3 regions of the Curvivirga sp. genome follow, and region 2 is predicted to be linked to each of the others. Evidence: predicted binding sites of a transcription regulator. Region 2 holds the regulator's gene; each other region holds the start of a gene.
What was found. The regulator PhoB, encoded in region 2, activates phosphate uptake and scavenging genes when phosphate is short. The targets are predictions, from matches to a motif close to TNTCATAAAACTGTCA.

Region 1: the regulator PhoB is predicted to act here: its motif matches at 1,249-1,264, upstream of ACOQOA_RS17650 (PhoX family protein).
Region 3: the regulator PhoB is predicted to act here: its motif matches at 935-950, upstream of phnF (phosphonate metabolism transcriptional regulator PhnF).

The regions. Positions count from the first base shown of each region.
Region 1 is NZ_CBDCOT010000009.1:2,578,825-2,581,103, forward strand. It holds gene ACOQOA_RS17650 (PhoX family protein) at 1-1,163, opposite strand, end outside; gene hutI (imidazolonepropionase) at 1,344-2,279, shown strand, end outside.
Region 2 is NZ_CBDCOT010000009.1:1,342,452-1,344,730, reverse strand. It holds gene pstB (phosphate ABC transporter ATP-binding protein PstB) at 1-5, shown strand, start outside; gene phoU (phosphate signaling complex protein PhoU) at 34-747, shown strand; gene phoB (phosphate regulon transcriptional regulator PhoB) at 802-1,497, shown strand; gene ACOQOA_RS11800 (hypothetical protein) at 1,626-2,162, shown strand; gene ACOQOA_RS11795 (substrate-binding periplasmic protein) at 2,279-2,279, shown strand, end outside.
Region 3 is NZ_CBDCOT010000009.1:585,414-587,692, forward strand. It holds gene phnH (phosphonate C-P lyase system protein PhnH) at 1-294, opposite strand, end outside; gene phnG (phosphonate C-P lyase system protein PhnG) at 294-812, opposite strand; gene phnF (phosphonate metabolism transcriptional regulator PhnF) at 984-1,703, shown strand; gene ACOQOA_RS08180 (acyltransferase family protein) at 1,746-2,279, opposite strand, start outside.

The DNA of each region.
Region 1 (2,279 bases), 1.2 Mb from region 2:
TCAGCGAATTTAGCGACATATAGTTGGCCTTCTTCCAACAGGTCTGAGTTATTGCCACCTTTAGAATATTTGTTCTTAGATACAAATTTGTATAAGAATTCGCCGCGCTCATCGTCGCCAAGATAAACGACAACATGGTTATCTTTTGAAATAACAACCTCTGCGTTTTCATGTTTGAAGCGGCCTAGAGCAGTACGTTTCTTTGGGGTAGAGGATGGATCAAATGGATCGATCTCAACGATGTAACCTGCACGGTTAGGCTCATTCGGGTTCTTGGAAATGTCGAAACGCTCATCTTGTTTCGCCCAGGCATAACCCCAATCTTTACTTTTAACACCGTAACGCTTCATTTCGGCGCTACGTTCATAGTTTTCATCACTACTGGAGAAATAGCCGTTGAAGTTTTCTTCGCATGCCAAATATGTGCCCCAAGGTGTGCGACCATTACCACAGTTGTTCCATGTACCAAGTGATTTGGTTCCTGTTGGATCTGCTTTGGTTTTCAAGAGGTCATGACCGCGTGCAGGCCCTGTGATTTCCATAGGGGAATCGGCGGTGATACGGCGATTATATTTAGAATCTTTTACAATTTTCCAGTCATCGCCATTTTGCATGATTTCCACAACTGACACGCCATGTGCGTTTTTACCTTTCAAGATGTCATCTTGAGTTTCCGGTAATTTGCTTTCGCGATTCCCATACATGATGCTGCGGTTTGTGTATTCGTTATTTACAACAAGGATGTCTTTACCATCATGTTGGAAAAGGGACATGCCGTCATTATTGTCACCGAAACTACGCGCCTGACTTGCAGCAGTACCACGTGTTGTATGATCAAAGTCAACCGCATCTGACCATAATGGGTCCCCCCAACGAGCGACAACCTGCCATTTAAAACCTTCAGGCACTGTGACTGTATCTGCGGTGGAGATACCAACTGGTTTAAAGCCCATTGCATGATGTGCAGCGTTGGAAGTCGCAGGGGTTAGAGCTGTGCCGCCCATAACAAAAGCCGTTGCGCCAAATGCCAAGCCGCCTTTTAGGAAGTCACGGCGAGATGCTGCCGCTTCTACCACATAGTCAAATCCGGTAACTTCGGGGCCCGGATTGTCAATTTCATCAAATTCATCAAAGGAAAGATCATCGTTTTCGATAATAGACATCTTATAGATCCTGTATAAGTATTTTCGTTAATATCGCATATTTGCGTTTGAGGCATGAAATTAGGCAGAGATTGTTACAATTATGTTCAAGTTTTGTGATATTCAAAATTTTGATTGAAAAAGTAATCAATAAAATTTACTTGTATATACAAGATAATATTTAACGTTAAGGTATCTCAAATGTGGCAGGATTTATGGATTAACATTTCTATCGCAACCATGACTGAAGCACCTGATAATTCAGGTTTTGGTCAAGCATATGGAATGATTGAAGATGGTGCATTTGCTGTTCATCAAGGTAAGATAGTTTTTGCTGGTAAGAAAGATGATCTACCTTCTGAACCGGCAAATCTTGCGGTGAATATTCACGATGGAAATGGGGGATGTGTTACGCCGGGATTGGTCGATTGTCATACTCATCTGGTTTATGGTGGGAATCGGGCCACGGAATTTGAGATGCGTCTTAAAGGGGCTAGCTATGAGGAAATTGCGAAAGCGGGTGGGGGAATTGTATCCACCGTTTCCAATACGCGTGCAGCTTCTGAAGATGAACTTTATCAATCTGCACATAAACGATTATCCAGACTAATGGAAGAAGGCGTTACCACCGTTGAGATTAAGTCTGGATATGGTCTGGATACTGAAAATGAAGCAAAAATGTTGCGTGTTGCCCGAAAGTTAGGTTCGGACTTGCCTGTGGATGTGAAGACAACATTTCTTGGTGCGCATGCTTTACCGGCTGAATTTAAAGATCGTGAAGATGATTATATTTCATTGGTATGTGATGAAATGCTTCCAACCGCCGTTAGTGAAGGGCTTGTTGATTGTGTTGATGCTTTTTGTGAAGGGATAGCTTTTAATCCAGAACAAACGGCGCGTGTTTTTGAAGCTGCTAAGAAACATAACCTTCCGGTAAAACTGCATGCGGATCAACTATCAGATTTGAATGGTGCTGGTCTTGCTGCGCGTTATAAAGCTTTATCTGCGGATCATTTGGAATATACAAATGAAGAGGCTGTGAAAGCGATGGCAACATCTGGCACTGTTGCAGTCCTTTTGCCTGGCGCCTTTTATGTATTGAAAGAAACAAAACTTCCACCAATGGACGCTTTTAGA
Region 2 (2,279 bases):
GTTAAGCTGCATTTTAACATAGGATTAAAGTAAATGAATACGACAGTCGGTTCAGACCATATCGTTACAGCTTATGACCAGGATTTGGATGAGTTGTATCGCCTCGTAAGCCAGATGTCTGGTTTGGTGGAAACTCAATTTGCAAATTCCTTAAAAGCGGTAGATGCCCGTGATGAGGAATTGGCCTTAAAAGTAAAACAACGCGACAAAGAGATTGATCAACTGGAAGCAGATGTTGATGCAGCCGCAATCCGATTGATTGCCCTTCGCCAACCAATGGCAGATGATTTGCGTTTCATTATTTCTGCTATGAAAGCAGCTTCTGATATCGAACGCATCGGTGATTATGCAAAAAACATTGGTAAACGCACCCTAGTAATGAGCCAGTTCCCTGCTATGCCAGTGATGAAAAGTGTCGTACGTATGGGGCAATCTGTGCAAACACAGCTTCGCGATATTTTCGATGCTTTCCTTGCCGGGGATGAAGAAAAAGCGGTGCAAGTATGGGAAAAAGATGAAGATATCGATGCCCATTACACAAGCCTGTTCCGTGAAATCTTAACCTATATGATGGAAGATCCACGTAATATTACGGCTGCCTCTCATCTGATGTTTGTAGCTAAAAACATCGAGCGTGTTGGTGATTTGGCAACGAATATTGCAGAATCAATTTACTTCACAAAAACAGGTGAATCATTGGCAGATCGCCCTAAAGCGGATGCTTCTAAATATGAATCACTAGATTAAAAGAGATATCTCTTTTTCATTTAAGACGACTTAGACTAAAGACGGATAAAGACTATGAGCCAAGGCAAAATTCTAATCATCGAAGACGAAGCCGCAGTGGTAACTTTGTTAAAATATAATTTGGAAAAATCCGGTTATGAAGTAACAGCTGCGATGGATGGTGAGGAAGGCCTCATTATGGTGGAAGAAGAACAGCCGGACCTGCTATTGGTTGACTGGATGCTTCCACATGTATCAGGGGTGGAAATTTGCCGCCGCTTGCGTCGTAATCCGGACCATAAGAATTTACCGATCATCATGTTAACGGCGCGTGGCGAAGAATCAGACACTGTACGGGGCCTTGAGTCCGGTGCAGATGACTATATGGTAAAGCCCTTCTCCCCAAGTGAATTACAAGCACGTATTCAAGCTGTCCTTCGTCGGGCGCGCCCATCTCTTGCCGCAGATAACTTAAGCGTAGGTGGCTTATTGATGGATTTGGTTTCCTTACGTGTTTATCGCGATGATACCGAAATCAAATTAGGCCCAACCGAATTTAAATTGCTGCGTCACTTCATGGAAAATCCAGGTCGTGTTTATTCCCGTGAACAGTTACTGGATATGGTTTGGGGGCGTGATGTCTATGTGGAAACACGTACAGTTGATGTTCATATCCGTCGTCTTCGTAAAAACCTGAATGACGGTGGGTTGCCGGACCTGATCCGCACGGTACGTTCTGCAGGTTATTCTTTGGATGATAGCAAAGTTTAAGACCAAGCTTACAGTTGAAATCAAAAACAGGAGGTAAATTTTCATTTACCTCCTGTTTTTATCTGGAAAACTCGCCAAAGCGTGATTATCCTGCTTTGTCATAAGGATAACTCACAAAGGTTTTAGATTTGTCTTCACCATATTTGACAATTGTTACGAAAAAACTTGGCGCGCTTAGTGATGATATGCGCCTCTATTTCGACCGGGTGATCAATAATGTGGAAACCTTGAAAGCGTTTCAACATCGCGAGAACCTTGCCTATATTATCCTGTCACAAGCCATCGATGCGGCCCCAAAGGAATTAACCAAGACGGTGCCGGAACAGGCCTATACCACACATCTAGCACGTTATCTTCACGAACATGAAGATCATCATGCCCGCTTGATGCATTCAAGCCAGTTTCTGGTTAATCCAACGGGCGTAGGTCAAGAAATCGCCGCTGGTTTTATTGCTATTATCGCTGAAGATATGTTGCAACAATATGCCATGGGCACGTTAGAAATAGATGAACCAGAAACCTATGCTTTCCGCTGGCCTTTCTATTCCGAAACCGACTTTCCTTATGAAGATAAATCCGCGGAGGAAACCGCAGAAGAAGCTGCCATTTTGGACCGTCTTGAGGCTACGCTTGCCAAAATCCAAGAGGAAAAAGACAAAAAATAGCTTTGAAAACTGATAGATCTTAAAGCTTATCTGCAAATTTGCAAGATTTATCTATCTAGATATCAATTGAAACTTATTGTAGTCTTAAAAAACAGATAGATAACATTGATAAACCAA
Region 3 (2,279 bases), 760 kb from region 2:
AACTATTTTCACCCCTGTATGAAGTGTGAGAAACCCGCGACTGATCGGGCTATCTAGTTCACTTGAAAGATACAAAGAAGTATCCATGTCAGCTAAAGTCAGGATAGCAGCAGAAGCAGCTTTTAAGAGCTCATCAGGGTGACCGCAAATTTCTGTCAGCTCTTCAACTGTTCCAGGCTCAGACATAACCTTTGCCAATACACGGAAAACTTCAGCAGAAGAATGAACCGGATCTTGCAAGCCGGGAATATTCATTCCACGGGCATCTTGGCTGCTTGAAAACTCTGTATGCATTATGCCTCTCCTCTCACCATTGCAAAGAAATCCACCTTTGTAGATGCAACTTTTTGCTCCCGTTCTTTACGGTTGGCCGCAAGTCGCTGATGAATTGGGTTTATGACCTTTTCAAGTAACAAGCTTTGCCAGGTATCTATTTGTAAAACTGCATCAAATAGTGCTGAAAATTCGGCGTGTTTAACATCACGCCCTAAGATATAGGCATGCCCGATTTCCCCACTATCCAAGATCACTGAACAACGTGTCGTCGTGACTTCGCCAAGATTGAATTGCCTGCCTTGCCCGCCTGCACGCCCACGGCTCATCACCAGACCTGTCTCAGGCTGGCGGATATAAGAATATCGATTAGAAAAATCTTCTTTTGCGTAGACATGTTCGATCCAATATTTACGCAACTCCTCACAATTGGACCGCGCTAAAACAGACATCCAGAATTGTCGGTTTTCGGTTAAAGCCGTCTCAGTGTCAGTTTCTAACTGAACTATTTCCGGGGCCTTTCCATCACTTTTTTGCATTGCCTGTATTTCTCCACGCGTTAAGCCAATTAGAAGATCTAATCACCAGAAAATGAACAAATTTCAAATTTGTCTAGACATCTATATATTTTTGTTATAAGAAAAAGATGACTCAGCTTCAATGGCTGTTTTGTGAATTTTTTGTGACCCTTCTTTTCAGGGAACATGGGAATGGAATGGGAAAGAGGTTCCACCAAGTGGAAGCAGATCGAAGAGATCGTATTAAGTGAAGTCGCCAATGGCCTATATAAACCCGGCGAGAAACTACCAACAGAATTCGCGATGGCAGAACGATTTGGCGTGAATCGTCATACAATACGTAATGCTATTTCTTCCTTGGTAGAAGCGGATGTTCTATATGTTGAACAAGGGCGCGGTACTTTTGTACGCGACACGACCCTGGATTATACATTGGGGAAGCGCACTCGTTTTTCTCAGAACATTTCTCAAAAGGATAAGTTACCAGATAAGAAATTACTGCATTGGGAAATCATTAAAGCAAAAAAGGGGATCGCAAAAAAACTAGGCGTCAAAAAAGGAGATGCAATTATCTTACTGGAATCTGTTTCCATCGCCGATAATGTACCTCTCGCCTACTCCAAAAATTACCTGCCATCGTTAAGATTCCGTGGGATTCAGGATACTTTCAACAAGACCAAATCCTTAACAGATGCGTATAGATATTTTGATATTGATGATTATACGCGTTATTCCACTAAAATCTTAGCAGAAATGCCGTCTACTTTTTGCGCGGATATACTAAAACAACCCAAAACCAAACCAGTTCTGCGTACTGACGGCATTGATGTTGACATGAACGGCACACCAATCAGCGTAAACAAAACCTACTTTGCCAGTCAACGCGTACAACTTATCATCAATGCGCATTAAAAAAATAGATGGCAGAGATAAATGCATATGCACAAAACTATATCATCGTTCTGAAAATGACACGATCTCTCTTGCAATTCTAGTCGTTGCCTCAACAGATAAATGATTTGAATCTAAATACATTAATTCACCATTAAGTGTCACATAGCAAAAAGAATTGTCACACAAAAACTTACTCGGATCTATAAACGTAATGTTATCCGGAAACTTAGTATCTCTCATTTTATTCAAGATAAAAGAATTACGCTCATCATAATGACTACGAGGAATACCAATCACCCGTTCTATCGCACCATCGATATCGGATCGAAAAATCATACGTTGAACATTCTTATCAAGCTCAGGATAAGGCAATAGAATATATATATTTTCCTTATGCCCAGCTAAATCTAACAGCAGATTCTTAAACGAACTCCACAGGAGTTCACGCTTATCTGTTACAGACAAATCTCCCCCAATTGATTCTGGTTCAAAATCAGGGTGATCGGGATATAGATTTAAATTTTCACCAAATAAATGATAACTGTAACGATAGTTGATTACCACGTTTTTTATGTCAGCTTTATTAATTAGCTC